Regions from separate parts of the Bacillus sp. JJ1122 genome, predicted to be linked through region 1. Evidence: riboswitches for the same ligand, from Rfam matches in the RefSeq annotation. Region 1 holds a riboswitch; each other region holds the start of a gene.

The links. Region 1 has a riboswitch for cyclic di-GMP ahead of V7201_RS18670 (hypothetical protein). Riboswitches for the same ligand answer to the same signal wherever they lie in the genome.
Region 2: another riboswitch for cyclic di-GMP. It lies ahead of V7201_RS02580 (DUF5667 domain-containing protein); the one in region 1 lies ahead of V7201_RS18670 (hypothetical protein).
Region 3: another riboswitch for cyclic di-GMP. It lies ahead of V7201_RS03435 (LPXTG cell wall anchor domain-containing protein); the one in region 1 lies ahead of V7201_RS18670 (hypothetical protein).

The regions. Positions count from the first base shown of each region.
Region 1 is NZ_JBALQL010000034.1:21,256-26,435, reverse strand. Features, by position in the region: gene V7201_RS18680 (GntP family permease) at 1-1,338, shown strand, start outside; gene V7201_RS18675 (acetyl-CoA C-acetyltransferase) at 1,456-2,646, shown strand; gene V7201_RS18670 (hypothetical protein) at 2,699-2,923, opposite strand; cyclic di-GMP riboswitch class I at 3,232-3,315, opposite strand; gene V7201_RS18665 (hypothetical protein) at 3,555-3,899, shown strand; gene nadE (ammonia-dependent NAD(+) synthetase) at 3,939-4,760, opposite strand; gene V7201_RS18655 (lactonase family protein) at 5,045-5,180, shown strand, end outside.
Region 2 is NZ_JBALQL010000003.1:57,568-62,747, reverse strand. Features, by position in the region: gene V7201_RS02600 (DsrE/DsrF/DrsH-like family protein) at 1-40, shown strand, start outside; gene V7201_RS02595 (protein phosphatase 2C domain-containing protein) at 254-1,060, opposite strand; gene V7201_RS02590 (hypothetical protein) at 1,373-1,522, opposite strand; gene V7201_RS02585 (pirin family protein) at 1,887-2,732, shown strand; cyclic di-GMP riboswitch class I at 2,805-2,890, shown strand; gene V7201_RS02580 (DUF5667 domain-containing protein) at 2,986-4,248, shown strand; gene V7201_RS02575 (FbpB family small basic protein) at 4,590-4,718, shown strand; gene V7201_RS02570 (sporulation protein) at 4,746-5,141, shown strand.
Region 3 is NZ_JBALQL010000005.1:14,825-20,004, forward strand. Features, by position in the region: gene V7201_RS03425 (DUF378 domain-containing protein) at 46-279, opposite strand; gene V7201_RS03430 (iron-containing alcohol dehydrogenase) at 481-1,644, shown strand; cyclic di-GMP riboswitch class I at 1,892-1,984, shown strand; gene V7201_RS03435 (LPXTG cell wall anchor domain-containing protein) at 2,140-3,630, shown strand; gene V7201_RS03440 (class D sortase) at 3,690-4,352, shown strand; gene V7201_RS03445 (glucose-6-phosphate isomerase) at 4,547-5,180, shown strand, end outside.

The DNA.
Region 1 (5,180 bases):
ATGCTGACAGATCCGAGCCATGTACTTCCGTTCTTCAGCAATATCTTCATGGAAAAAATGGTCGGTTTTATCAAAAGCTATTTTCCTGTATTCTTGCTTGGTGCTATATTCGGTAAAGTGGTTGAAATGTCCGGAATTGCAGAATCGATCGCTAAATCAATCATTAAACTAGTTGGCGGTACACGGGCAATTCTTGCTATTGTTTTGATGGGCGCAATTTTAACATACAGCGGCGTAAGCCTGTTCGTAGTAGTATTCGCCATTTATCCTTTTGCCAAAAACTTATTCAGGGAAGCAAACATTCCAAAAAGACTCATTCCTGGAACAATTGCGCTTGGTGCCTTCACCTTCACTATGGATGCACTTCCAGGTACACCGCAAATCCAGAACGTTATCCCAACTGGCTTTTTTGGAACAGATATCTATGCAGCACCAACACTGGGTATCATAGGTGCGATTCTCGTTTTCAGCCTTGGTATGATGTACCTTGAAACACTTAGAAAAAGAGCGGCTAAACGCGGCGAAGGTTTTTACGGATTTGATAACGCTGAATCAGCAGCAGCTGCCGAAGCTGATGCATTAGAAGAAGGCGCAGCAAAAATTGATATGACCGCACACGCAAGCACTCTAAAATCAGTACTGGCTTTCGTTCCATTAGTCCTGGTTGGAGTAGCTAACAAATTTTTCACAGTGAATCTTCCTAAGTGGTATCCTAATGGCTTTGACTTCACGAAAATCGGGCTTGAAGCTTACGGAACCATCCAAATTCCAGCAGTAGTCGGGATCTGGTCCGTTGAATTAGCACTGATCCTGGGGATTATCGCTACCTTATTGTATAACTGGAAAGGTGTTACAGGAGGCTTCAAGGTAGGAATTAATACCGCTATCGGAGGAGCATTGCTTGCTTCTATGAACACTGGTGCCGAGTATGGATTTGGCGGAGTCATTTCTTCCCTGCCTGGTTTCTCAGTTGTGAGTAAAGGAATTTCAACCACTTTCTCAGATCCGTTAATCAATGGAGCAGTGACAACAACTACTCTTGCGGGGGTTACAGGTTCCGCTTCCGGCGGTATGGGTATTGCCTTAAGTGCGATGACAGACACTTATATGAAAGCGATCACTCAATTCAACATTCCGCCAGAGGTTATGCACCGTGTCATCTCCATGGCATCAGGCGGTATGGACACGCTTCCACATAACGGAGCTGTTATCACATTGCTTGCAGTAACAGGTTTAACACATAAACAATCCTATAAAGATATTTTCATGATCACAGTAATTAAAACGCTTGCAGTATTCTTCATTATTGCAATCTACAAACTTACTGGACTTGTATAATACCTTGACGTCCAGCTGTGCTGGAAAGTGACATTTTTTACCTGAATCATTATGATTATAGATATAGGGGGATTCAGTCCCCCCTTTAGTATACTTACTTCGAAAGGGGCATGAAAAATGGAAAATACAATTGTAATCGCAAGTGCTGTCAGAACAGCGACCGGTGCCTTTGGCGGCGCATTCTCTGGTGTTTCTGCAGTAGATTTAGGAGCAACAGCGATCAAAGCAGCTTTAGAAAAAGCAAATGTCAGTGCTGATGCGGTTGATGAAGTCATCATGGGAAACGTACTGCAGGCTGGTCTCGGCCAAAACCCTGCACGCCAGGCTGCCATGAGAGCTGGACTTCCAGAAACCTGCCCGTCCATGACAATCAACAAGTTGTGCGGCTCCGGATTGAAAGCAGTCCATCTTGCGTATCAGGCAATTGCAGCCGGAGATGCAGATATCGTCGTTGCAGGCGGCATGGAAAACATGAGTCAGGCTCCATTCGTTCTTAAAGGTGCACGCGAAGGCTTTAAGATGGGAGACCAGAAACTAGTTGATACATTGCTTGGAGATGGACTCGTTTGTGCTTTCAATGACTATCATATGGGTGTCACAGCTGAGAACCTTGCAGATAAATATGAAATCTCCCGTAATGAGCAGGATTCATTTGCAGTAAAAAGCCAAAACAAGGCTGAATCAGCCATCACTTCTGGCCGCTTCAAGGATGAGATCGTTCCTGTCGCGGTAAAACAGCGGAAAGGCGACCCGATCATCGTCGACCAGGATGAGCATCCTAAATTCGGCAGCACACTTGAGAAGGTAGGAAAGTTAAAGCCTGCATTTAAAAAAGACGGTTCGGTAACTGCAGCCAATGCTTCTGGAATCAATGACGGTGCAGCCGCTGTCGTTGTCATGAGCGGCAAAAAAGCAAAAGAACTAGGTGTTACACCGCTTGTAACAATCAAGGCAAATGCTTCTGCTGGTGTTGACCCTTCCATCATGGGTATTGGTCCAGTCGACGCTGTTAAAAAAGCACTTAAAAAAGCGGAAATGGAATTGACTGACATTGATCTGGTTGAAGCAAACGAAGCTTTTGCAGCACAGGCACTCTCCGTAATGAAAGAGCTTGGCATGAGCGAAGACAACGTCAATGTCAATGGAGGAGCAATCGCACTTGGCCATCCAATTGGAGCGAGCGGTGCAAGAATCCTCGTCACATTGATTCATGAATTGAAAAAGAGAGAACAAAAATACGGATTGGCGACTCTCTGCATTGGCGGAGGAATGGGTGTGGCAACCATTATCGAAAATGTAGTTGATTAATAGATAAAAGCCTGTGGCTGCGGCCACAGGCTTTTATAGTTTAATAGATTTTTTATACAACATAATCTTCAGTTAATTTGCTGCAGGCATTTGATAGATTCTGCATGCATTCCATTCGAAGCTTCTCATCACAGATGAAATCGTTAAGCAGTTCTTCCTCCAGTTTCACCTGGATTTGACTGATTTCTTCCTGCAGTCGTTCTCTCTTTTCCACCTCTGCTAAATGAAACTCAATTTCACGTTCAAAATACTCTACAGTCCCAAACAAAACAGTCAATTATTCCTCCACCTTTCTTTTAATCTTTTTCCTGCTGACAAAAACCCGATGCTGAAATGGAACAAATCTGCCAAAAGGAGTATCTTTTATTTATCCTGTCAAGTTACTTAAGTATTATTTAACCTCTCTAACGCGTTGCAAACGTCATTTTCGCTACTTTTTGCATTTTATAAGGTTTTTTCAAGGATTGAGTAAACCAAATATGATGCAATACAGGTACAAATAAAAAATCCTCCAAAAAAGAAGGCGGTTCTTCGGCAAAGTCAAAACAACACCTTTGACCCATCTGGTCATGCATCCGATCCTTTTTTGGCAACCCGACGATCATAGCAAAACGCCTTAGACTCGTGGCTTTGCGTCCCTATCTTTCGATAAGTTTGCCTTTTTCTGTTCTAATTAAAATATAAAACTTACGAACCATCAATTCAACAAAATTCGCCATTTTCTAACAAAAATGAATCTTTATTCCTATATCAAATTGATTATTCTTTTTCTATTAATAGGAACTATCAATTTAGAGAAAAAGCCTTTTGTTTTCACAATGTAATAAAGCCGCAATACCTATGTAAAACTAGATTGATAAAATAAAAGGACGAAGCTTGAATATAGGCGAAATGGCAGGAGGATCCTTATGGAACAGCATGTTAAAATGTCGCTAGATGAATGGAAAGCGGAAATAGAAGAAATTTTGAATGAAATTGATGCGGAATATGAAGAGATAAAAAACGAGTTAAAAGTTTATACATATAAATACAACATCACTAAGCAGGTTGTCCAATCGACCGTTAATCCGGATCTGAACAGAAAGATTCGTGAATTGTACCACCAGCCATTTGAACAAAAATTCAATAACTTGAAGGAATACATCAAGGAGCTTGAAGAGAAAAAGCGAGTTTTTCAAATGTTTACAGACAAAATTGACAAGGTCACTGAAAAAGAAGATCCCAGAAGTTTTGCCATGACAGAACTTGAATAATGGCAATGAATAAGCCTGGCCAATCGGCCAGGCTTTTCTTTATTTTTTCCACCAGGAGTCGAACATTGACGCAGGTACCTGTCTCTTATGTTCTGATACCCTGTATCTGGACTCAATTTTCACAGCATCACCTTCTGCAATCTGCTTTCCTTCCAGATAATCGTCAATTGCCTCATAGCTCACTCCGAGCTCTGTCTCATCAGCCTGAAGCGGCTTGTTATCAAGCAGGTCAGCCGTCGGTTCTTTCAAGTACAATCTTTCCTCAGCATTCAATGCCTTGAGAAGCTCCCTTCCCTGTCTCTTGTTCAGCCCAGTGAGCGGCAGCAAATCGGCTCCGCCATCGCCATACTTTGTGAAAAATCCGGTTACTGCTTCAGCTGCATGGTCTGTGCCGATGACCAGCAAACCTTCCTGGCCGGCAATCGCATACTGTGTAATCATCCTCATCCGGGCCTTAACATTCCCTTTATTAAAATCTGTAAGAGAATCGCCAATCGCTTCTTCAAATTGTGTATTGAATGTATCAACAGCAGGCTGGATATTGAAGGTGACCGTCTTATCGGGTTTAATGAAATCCAGTGCACGCTGCGCATCCTCTTCATCTTTCTGAACCTTGTACGGAAGGCGGACAGCAACGAATTTTGCGTCGACCCCTTCAGAACGCAGCTCTTCAGCCGCTAATTGAGCCAGCCTTCCTGCAAGCGTAGAATCCTGGCCTCCACTGATTCCAAGCACAAATCCTTTTGCTTTCGAAGCTTGTAAATATTCCTTCAGGAAGCCAATCCGCTTCTGGATTTCCTCCTGCGGATTGATTTCCGGACGGACATTCAAAGCTTCAATAATCTGTTTCTGCAAACTCATATTAAACCTCCTTAATCACTGAAAAAGTTATTATTAAAGAGCATATCTCTTATACAGTTTAATGTCTAGATTTACACATCCCAAACTGCAGCTATCTTTAACTATACCGTTATATTGAAAAATTAAACGTCAGGCCGTGAAGATTGTTTTTTTTTCGTTTTACCAGTCCTGTCTTATCACCCGAGTTTGTCCAGAACATTTTGTTCGTGACTGGATTTTTGCTAGACTATAGATGAACTTAAATTAAACGAAAATAAAGCAAAATGATATTGGAGGCTTTGCGAATGACAACTCACGAAAAATTCACAGGCTATATTGGCACCTATACAAAAGGAGACAGCAAAGGGATCTATTCTTTTACCCTTGATGCGGTAAATGGAAAAATTACCGATGTGAAAGCTGTTGCCTCTTTAGAGAATC
Region 2 (5,180 bases), on a different contig from region 1:
AGAGTTTGCAACAGATGCAGATGTTACTTTGACTTTCTAAGTTTTTAACTCTTTTTGTAATCTTTGTTGCTATTTTAACGAAAGTAAAATGAGGTACCTTTGTTAAAACAGAAACAGAGTACCCATAACCCTGTAAAAGCAGACCCAAAGATCAATCAAAGGTGCGGCCATTTCCCAAATGCTTATGGGAAATGGTCGTTTTATTTTTTCTTGAAACGTTTTTATCCGAATGAACCTCTGTATCTATGAGATTTTACTGATTGCTGGCCAATGTAGCTTTCTCGGTTACATCCACCATCCAGGACACAATTGTCGTACTGTCACGAACATTGTTTTCCTGAATTCCTTTTAATAAAGTCTCAACGCTTTCTCCATTAGAAGATTTCGAGAAAACCCGGAAAATGTCCTGTGGATTGGAGAATCGTTCCCCAGGGCATTCTATTAAACCATCGGTTGTCAGCAAGAGATGATTAATGCCCTGCCGCAGTTCCTTTCTGCCGGTGCTGTAGCAGGGGACTGGCATCTCAAAAGTGTTCACCTGTCCAATCCACTCATAGAATTGCCTTTGATTTAATTGATGCTGACCGAAGGCGGTTAACTCGGGGTGATGTAAATATAAAATACAGTCGCCAACCGAGAACCACCAGCAGTACCTGCCTTTCCTTGCTGCGATTAAACAGGCAGTTTCCCCTTTAACTTTACTGCACTCATCCATAAATTCTGTGCTTCGAAATAGGTTTAGCACCATTTTTTCCAGGCTTATGAATGCTTGGTCTGGCTGAAGAGTTAGACATTCATTTATCTCATTTTTTCGTCGTTCAAAGGTTTGGACAATCAATTCTGCGCTTTCGGCGGAATTATGGGCATCCAAAAGTATGACAAACTCCCAATCTTGTCTTTCATCAATCAATAATAAGCAGCCGTCCTCATTCTTATATTGACCAGCAGAGGAATTCCCTCCGTAGCGGCCAACAACAACTCGGCCAAATTGGTCAACGCTTATGGTATCGACAAAAGTCTTCTGGCTTCCGACCCAGCTAAAATCATAAACTTTATTCATATTAATTTAAGACCGCCTTTTGGCTCATGATATGCCAAACACCATGCACAGTATGGCTGACACCCTCATTTATAATCGAACCAGAAATTTGAGTCTCGCCAGCATACTTGCTGCTAACAAAACAGTCCTCCACTACAATCACGCCTTTTCAAAATATTTCTAAAATTATAATATAATGTAAGCTTAAAAGATATCATAATCATAAAAAAACTCCCTAAACCAGGGAGCTTGTCAGCGTGGTTCCTAAATAAAATAAGAAGGGAGCGAAAATGGTGATTTTCGCTCCCTTCTTATTTTTTATTTTTAAAACAATTAATTTTCGTTTTCATCATCCATTTCATCTTGCTGTTCGCCATCACTTGGGCCATTATCCTGGTCAACGCCATCCCCACATGCTGTAAGGCCGCCTAAAATCACACTTAGTGCCAACCCGCTTGCTAATAGTTTCTTTTTTAGTATCATGAATAACAGCTCCTTTTTATTAGATTGTTGCTTAAAGAGTAACTACCCGTTTTTTTGAGGAGACAAACTTACTTGAATTGTCGACTCCATCCTGCACCATATTGTTAGTCAATTTATCCAAACATTGATTCGTTGAAATTACAAAGATTTTAGAAGAACGAAAATGGAAAGCAGAGATATGGAATATAGAATTGTACCCTTGCTTATTAATCATTCAATAAACTTTAAAACAACCAACCAATCATGCTTTAACTTACTAAAAGTAAGCAATTTGTATTATAATATTATGACAGAGTTAATAGCTCGCTATCTCATGATGATTACTAAATAGAATAGGATAGGGCCAACAATGGAGGGGGAAATTATGTTCCAAAGAGATATTAAAGATCATTGGACAGTACGATATGAAGAAAAGGATTTTCCGCATGTCCAAATGGGACTTGTTTTAAATCCACAGAGATGGCGGGAATTGGATCCATTTATCCTGATGGCAGAGGACTGGTTCAAGCGCGGGACATTTTCCGATCATCCACACCGTGGTTTTCAAACGATAACATATGTGATAGATGGCAGGCTTGAACATATCGATAATCACGGCGGGCACAGTATTCTTGAGGGTGGAGATATTCAATATATGAATGCCGGGTCTGGAGCGAGACATGCAGAAGAGGCAGTTGATGACGACATTGCTCATACACTGCAGCTATGGCTGAACCTTCCTAAAGAGCTAAAGAGTACTAAAACCTCTTATCAGAATGTGTATTCTGAAACCGTACCAATCGTCCAGATTAAAGGCGGATCAGTTAAGGTATACTCAGGCGAAACCGCTGGGGTAAAAGGACCGCTTGAACCATTAGTGCCTTTTGCGCTTGCTGAAATAAGCTTGTCTGAAGGAACAGAATTTTCCTACGAGCTTCCAGAGGGGCACAATGCATTTCTTTATATTCTTTCTGGTGACCTTATGGCAGGTACCGGAGAAACCAGCCTGGAAAAATCAACAGCGGCGACATTAACCTTCAACGATGGAGGTAGTGGGTTAAGTGAACTGCGGCTGAAGGCAAATAAACGCTCAAAACTATTAGTTTATTCAGGGAAACCCATTAAGGAAGAGGTCGTTGCTTACGGACCTTTTGTAATGAATTCAATGGACGAAATCCGCCAGGCTTACCGAGATTACCAGGAAGGGAAATTCGGGGTAGAAGCGAAGTAGAAATTCTGGGAATTATGTAAAGTTTCTATTTCTTTTTTTCTGTCGAAAAAGTAAGATAATAGTAGAATTAATATCCGATAAAGGCAAACCCAGGGAAACCTGGGGACGCAAAGCTACAGGGGCTAATGTCAGACAGACAATGCCAGCCAGTTGCCGAAGATTCACATAGCAGTTGCGTGTGTGCTGTTCTTCGGGCAGCACTTTTTTATTTTTCATCGATTTTAATTCAAACTTTTAAAATGGAGGAAAAAAGATGAAGAGACTTTTAACAACAGCGGTTTTAACAGGGGTACTTACCTTTGGTACAGCTGTATCGGCAGATGAGGTAATTGAAACAACTGACCCGGGGACAACACCAGACCAGTTTTTATTTACCTTTGACCAATTGTTTGAGGAATTAAAGCTGTTAGTAACCTTTGATGATGAGAAAGAAGCTCAGCTGCTGCTTGATTTTGCCAGCGAGAGACTTGCAGAAGCAGCCGCGATGTCTGAAGAAGAGAAAGATGCGTTTGTTCAAGAAGCATTAGAGGATTATTTAGCAGCACTTGAGGAAGCACAGGAAAAAGTAACGGAAGTCATTGTGGAAGATCAGACCGATTCTGAAGGTGCAGATGAACTTACTGAAGAATTGGCAGATACTGCAGAAGTCGAGGATGACCTTGCTGAGAATGCAGAAGATGATCTAAAGGAAGAGCTGGAAGAAGCTGTGGAAGAGGCTAAGGTTGTTGCGAATGTGGTCAAGGGCCTTGATCAGGAAATGGTGACTCAGCTTCGTGAGCAGAATCTTGGATACGGCCAAATCGCACAGATTTTCTGGCTGTCAGAAGCATCAGGCAAAACAGTTGAGGAAATCTCTGCTATTTATACAGAAGAAAAGGTTGGCTTTGGTCAAGCAGCCAAACAGCTTGGCGTTCATCCTTCGCAGATGAAAGGACTCGCATCTGGAAAGAAACAAGTCTCTGACGAGGAAGAAGCCGAAGATGTAGTGACGGAAGAAGGAACAGGGTCCGGTGAAGTTGGAGCTGAGGATGGGGATGCCGCGGTTGAAGAAGGCACTGAAACTGAATCAGAACAGCCAGAAGATGCTGGAACAGAGGGTGAAACTGCCGAAACAGCTTCCGTTGAACAAACGACTGTACAAGCAGCAGGAGTAAAAACAGTAAAGAGCACTGAGAAAAAGACTGCTGCCCAGCCGGCAACAGTTAAAGCAGATGAAAAGAAAGCTGCAGCAGCTAAGAAGGCAGAAGAGCAAAAAGCGGCAGCTGCCAAGAAAGCAGAAGAACAAAAGCAGGAAGCAGCTAAAAAAGCTGAAGAAGTGAAGAAAAAGGAAGAAGAGAAAAAGGCTGAAGAAAAGAAACGTGAAGAGGCTAAGAAGAACGAGGAAAAGCAGCAAGAGGAAGCCAAGAAAGCTAAAGATAAGAAAAACGATAATTCTAAAGAAGATGATGATGGGCAAGGAGAAGAAAGCAGTGATGAAGGTACCGGCAAAGGCAAAGATAAGAAGAACGGAAAGTAAAGTGGCCTGAGCCAATAAGGATCAAGGATAAAAGGGACTGGAGTTTTACACTTCAGTTTGAGCCTCTCGATTTGACGAATTTACCGATGTCATGTATGATGTAGTTATAAATTTAAATAGTTCTCCTAAAGGGGAGTAGCTTTTACAACAGGGTCGTCATTACGGAGATTTCTCCCGGCTTTGTTGGCAACATTCATTCGTTGTTAGCAAGACCTTTGCCAATTTTGGTGAAGGTCTTTATTTGTTTTAAAACCTTCACCGTCGTGGGTGAAGGTTTTTTTATTTCAGATAAGGCATTTTCACAATAAGCAACATAAATTTAGTATTGGAGTGTGACAGTTATGAAGAAAAAACAACTGCGTTTTAATGAATTGGTCAAAAAGAACAGAGAAGAGCTTTTAATGGATCAGCAAGTACTGGAAAAGATTGAAAAGCGATTGGATGAGAAATACGCTAATTCTAAGAAATAGTTCATTAAATCATATGGAGGATCACAGATGTTATTAAGAAAGTATATGTCTTTGCTTGGCGTCGGGTCGGCACAAATTGACCTTATATTAGAGAAGGATGTTTTAAAGCCTGGTGAATCAGTGAATGGTCAATTTTTAATTAAAGGCGGAACGATTGACCAGCATCTTAAGCAAATTGACTGCGCCCTCGTCATGGTAGATGAAAAAACTGGCGCAGAAGAAGTCATTGATACAACAGCCATTCAGGTTGAAACAAAGATAGGATCAGAAGAAGCAGATAAAGTTCCGTTTTCATTCAAGCTGCCCCTAGATGTTCCCATCACAACCAAGGCAATCTCCTATCACTTCAAAACAAAACTAACCTTCGAACAAGGCGTCGAAAGTTGGGACGAAGACATGATCAAAGTAGTAAAAAACAAATAATTTAACACATTAAAGCACTGGGGGTCAGACCCCCAGTAA
Region 3 (5,180 bases), on a different contig from region 1:
TGTCTTCGCCTTAAGGGCTCGCCAATCGGTGAGTATACTATAAAATTATCTTGTGGCCCTTGGTTCTGCTGCTCTTTCTTCTTCTTCGCTTGGAGCGAAAAGAAGTCCAAGATTGATTAAACCTGCAAGTCCTACTAAGCCATATACGATTCTGGCCAATGCTGCGTCCTGACCTCCGAAGATTGCTGCAACAAGATCAAATTGGAAGAATCCGACTAAGCCCCAGTTAATAGCACCAATAATCGTTAGGACCAATGCAATTCTTTGAATACCACTCATGGATGTTTCCTCCTTAAAAATATGGATTCGTATTTAGGTTGATTCAGCAGTAACAATATTATTCATCTCTGCCAGTTAATCATTACCCGTGTGAAAAAAAACTGTAACTTTTTATAGCACATTGGAGAACATTAAGAAGTGCAATTCTTTTGCATTGCTTTTAAAAAAAGAACATAATGGGCGATAAGGAAGGTGATTCAAATGGATAATTTCACATTTTATAATCCAACTAAATTAATTTTTGGCAAAGGCCAACTTGAGGAATTGAAGAATGAAGTGCCTCAATATGGCAAAAAAGTTCTTCTTGTATATGGCGGCGGAAGCATAAAGAGAAATGGACTTTATGATTCGGTCCTAAAACTTTTAAAAGAAATTGACGCAGAGGTATTTGAGCTTTCCGGCGTTGAGCCTAATCCACGTATATCAACTGTCCGTAAGGGCGTTCAAATCTGCAAGGAAGAAGGAATTGAATTCCTGCTTGCGGTAGGCGGCGGAAGTGTTATTGACTGTACTAAAGCAATCGCTGCCGGTGCCAAATATGATGGCGATGCATGGGACCTTGTGACAAAGAAGGCGTTCGCATCCGAAGCACTTCCATTCGGTACAGTGTTGACTCTTGCTGCAACAGGCTCTGAAATGAATGCAGGTTCGGTTATCACGAATTGGGAAACGAATGAAAAATACGGCTGGGGCAGCCCAGTGACGTTCCCAAGGTTCTCCATTCTGGATCCTGTGAATACATTTACAGTACCCAAAGACCAAACTATCTACGGAATCGTCGATATGATGTCTCATGTGTTCGAACATTATTTCCACTTGACTGAGAACACTGAGTTCCAGGATCGCATGTGTGAATCCTTGCTGCTGACTGTAATGGAAACAGCGCCAAAGCTTCTGGCAGATCTTGAAAACTATGAGCATCGCGCAACTATTTTATATGCAGGCACAATGGCACTAAATGGTATGCTATCAATGGGTTACCGCGGAGACTGGGCTACACATAACATCGAACATGCCGTTTCAGCGGTTTATGACATTCCGCATGGAGGAGGACTTGCGATCCTGTTCCCGAATTGGATGAAACACAATCTAAGGGTAAAACCAGAACGCTTCAAGAAAATGGCTGTCAGGGTATTCAACGTGGATCCTGAAGGCAAGACAGACGAAGAGGCTGGGCTTGAAGGAATCGAAAAGCTGCGTGAATTCTGGTCAAGTATCGGAGCACCATCCCGACTTGCAGATTATGAGATCGATGACAGCAAGATCGAAGTTATGGCAGATAAAGCAATGGTAAATGGAGAATTTGGCAATTTCACAAAATTGACCCACGAAGATGTGGTTGAAATTTATCGCAAATCTTTGTAAAAGTTAAAAGGACCCGGAAAACCGGGTCCTTTTTTATTTGCCTAGGAAAATACTCATATCGAAGCATCTTTAAAAGCACTTTAAACACTTAAATCCTCCCTGTTCTCGGTTGAAAAATGAAACATAAGAAAAAATTACCAATAATATTTATAGGTCTAAATGTTTAATGAGCTGGTTAACTGTGGTAATTCTCTAAATGTAAGACAATGGAGCTGAAGGGATATTTTACATAAACAATCTTCACCGCCCATGCTAATAGCAAACCAGTTGAAAAGCTGGGACGCAAAGCCAGGAGTCTAAGGCCGCCATATTAGGCAGCTATGATCGTCCAGCCGCCATGGATTAAGAAATTCGTCCTGGTGGCTTTTTTTGTCAAAAAAATCGCAGAATTTTATCGAAAGAGAGGCGAAATTTCTAATTTAATAACTGAATATTCAATCTATTTTTTTGATGCATTTATTAATAAGAAATAATTATGAAAAGGGGATAAAACAGTTGAAAGCTATAAAACATGTTTCCATTTTATTATCATTGATGCTTTTGTTATTCATCAGCCTGCCTGTAACAGGGGCATTTGCAGCTGGCAGCACTGAAAGTCAGGCTGTAAAAAACGGCAAACAATCATCCCAGGTTGATTCCCAAAATAAGAGCAATCAAGCTCAAAAAAAAGCGGAAAAACCAAAGGCTAAAAATGAAAATGCAGCAAACTCGAATACTAATACTGAAGGAAGTTCAGCTGTGAAAAAAGAAGCTGCACAGGTTCAGCAAGCTAATCATAAAGAAACAGCTGAAACGAAGGATGAAAATGATAAAACTGTTGAAATGGCAACAAATGAGAAAGATACAAAAACGAAAGTGGAAACGGTATCGGAAAAATTGGTCAATACAAATAAAAGTACGCAAATCCACTTGCATCTGAAGGATTGTGTAAACCCAACTGTAAGTGTTTTTGTTGAACTTAAAGGCGAATGGAAGGAAATGACCAATCCAGGAAGCTCACCACTCTTCAAATTGCTGGATGGCGGAGAATTTGTTAAAGATGATGTAACGGCCTTTAAGCTTGTTTTTGAAGGTGGAGAAGAGTTAGTTGTTCCAGTTAGTGAAACTAAAGTGGGTGTCGAGGCAGAAGGGACAATCAACTATTGGCTAGAAAATTGTGACCTGCACGATCATGGAGAGACAGCACCTGATAAAGAGGCAAATAAAAGCACTCAAATTCATCTGCATGTAAAGGACTGTATAAGCCCAGCAGCAACAGTATTTGTAGAGCTTAAAGGCGAGTGGAAGGAAATGACCCATCCAGGTAAATCACCACTCTTCAAATTGCTGGATTCAGGAGAATTTGTAAAGGAAGACATCACTGCGTTCAAAATTGTTTTTACCAGCGGCGGTGAGCTCGTTGTGCCTGTAAGCGACCTTAAGATAGGAGTCGAGGCAGAAGGAACGATCAACTACTGGATGGAAAAATGTGATTTGCCTCTGAAAAACACATTCAAGACATTAAGCTTAATGATGGATGACAGCAAGGGCAAAATCGACAGTGCTGCAGTAATAATGATGAATGGGAAACGTATTGAGTTTAAGCTTGTGAATCATGTTTGGACAATCCATTTAACAGAAGAAGCGAAAATGGATATGCTGAAAGGAATCGAATTAACGAGCAATGGGCAAACAAAGGTCATCCCCTTAACCCAATTATCTGATGAAATGGTTCACCTGGAAGATCAGGTTCTAACTCTTAACGTAAATTGGAACATGCAGGGAGAGATCGTCGGTGAAGAAATAAATGAAGGCGCATCGCCAGTTCCTGTGAAGAACTCCGGCTCAGGAAATACACCTGGAGGATCGACAGGTTCACAAGGCTGGGTTGGCGGAGATGTTCTTCCGCAAACGGGTGAAAACAGCCGGATGCCTTACTATATCCTTGGCTTCTTGATTGCAGCAGGAGGAGTTATGTTAAGGGTCAAGAATCCATTGAAGAATTAATTGTGAAAAAAACTTGAGAGAGGAAGAAATTCCTCTCTTTATTTATATCTGAGGTGAAAATGGTGAAAAAGGTATTTTCGATATTTTTAATCCTGACCGGGTTTTCAATCTTCTTTTATCCTGCGATGAAAGATTTATATACTTCCTACAGCCAGAAACAAATGATGGACAAGTGGGAAAATAACTCCCTTAATGAAAATGAAGCAGCAGAGAGTCTTGGCAGCCTGGAAGAGGTGTTCAGCATCGAAACGAAGGCGGAAACAGTTGAATCAGCCAATCCTATTATGAATCAGGAAGAGAAAAAAAACGAAGAAAAACAAAAAGTGAATCCTGGAATGGTTGGTGTCATCGAAATCGATAAAATTAATCTAAGGCTTCCGGTATTGAACGGGGCTTCCATGGCTAACATGGCTATTGGAGCCGGTCTGCTGGAAGGAACGGCACTACCGGGAAAAGCCGGTAATACCGCGATTGCCGCCCATCGCAACAGAGCTTATGGCAAAATGTTCAACCGTCTGGATGAAATCGCCACAGGGGATTTAGTGACGGTAAAGGACAAGGACCAAGCCTATCAATATGAGGTTTACGAAACATTAGTCGTCGAACCGAATGATGTATCCGTGCTTATGGGCAGCGATGATGAAAAAACACTGACTCTTATTACCTGCACGCCAATTGATACAGCTACGCACAGGCTGATTATCAAGGCGAAAATGCCTTAATAAAGTGTCCGGGTCAATTCCCGGACTAATGTTTTTTAGGGTTTTAAAATCAATAAACAAGGAGAAAATACCGAAGTCATGAAGTTTTAATAAATATTTCACAATTGGTCACGCTTACACTTTAGTGTGATTCTTGATTCTTGGTGGAGCTTTCGTTAAAGTGGTAGAGAATACAATTAAATGGAGGATCAGACATGACACATGTTCGTTTTGATTACTCAAAGGCGCTAAGCTTTTTTGGTGAACACGAAGTTACATATTTAAGGGATTTTGTAAAAGTAGCCCATCATTCATTGCACGAAAAAACGGGTGCGGGCAGCGACTTTTTAGGCTGGATCGACCTGCCTGTGAACTATGATAAAGAAGAATTCTCACGCATCCAGAAATCTGCTGAAAAAATCAAAAGCGATTCTGATGTATTGCTTGTTGTAGGGATCGGCGGCTCTTACCTAGGTGCGCGTGCAGCACTTGAATTTTTGCAGCACAGTTTTTATAACGCTCTTCCAAAAGAAAAAAGAAAGACTCCGCAAATCATCTTTATTGGCAATAACATTAGCTCCAGCTATATGACTGATGTTATGGATCTTTTAGAAGGAAAAGACTTCTCGATCAATGTTATCTCCAAATCTGGAACAACAACCGAGCCTGCAATTGCCTTCCGTATCTTCCGCAAGCTTCTTGAAGAGAAGTACGGTGTGGAAGAAGCTCGCAAACGCATCTACGCGACAACAGACAAAGCACGCGGGGCATTGAAAACTCTTGCTGACGAAGAAGGCTATGAATCATTCGTGATTGCTGATGATGTCGGTGGACGTTACTCTGTATTGA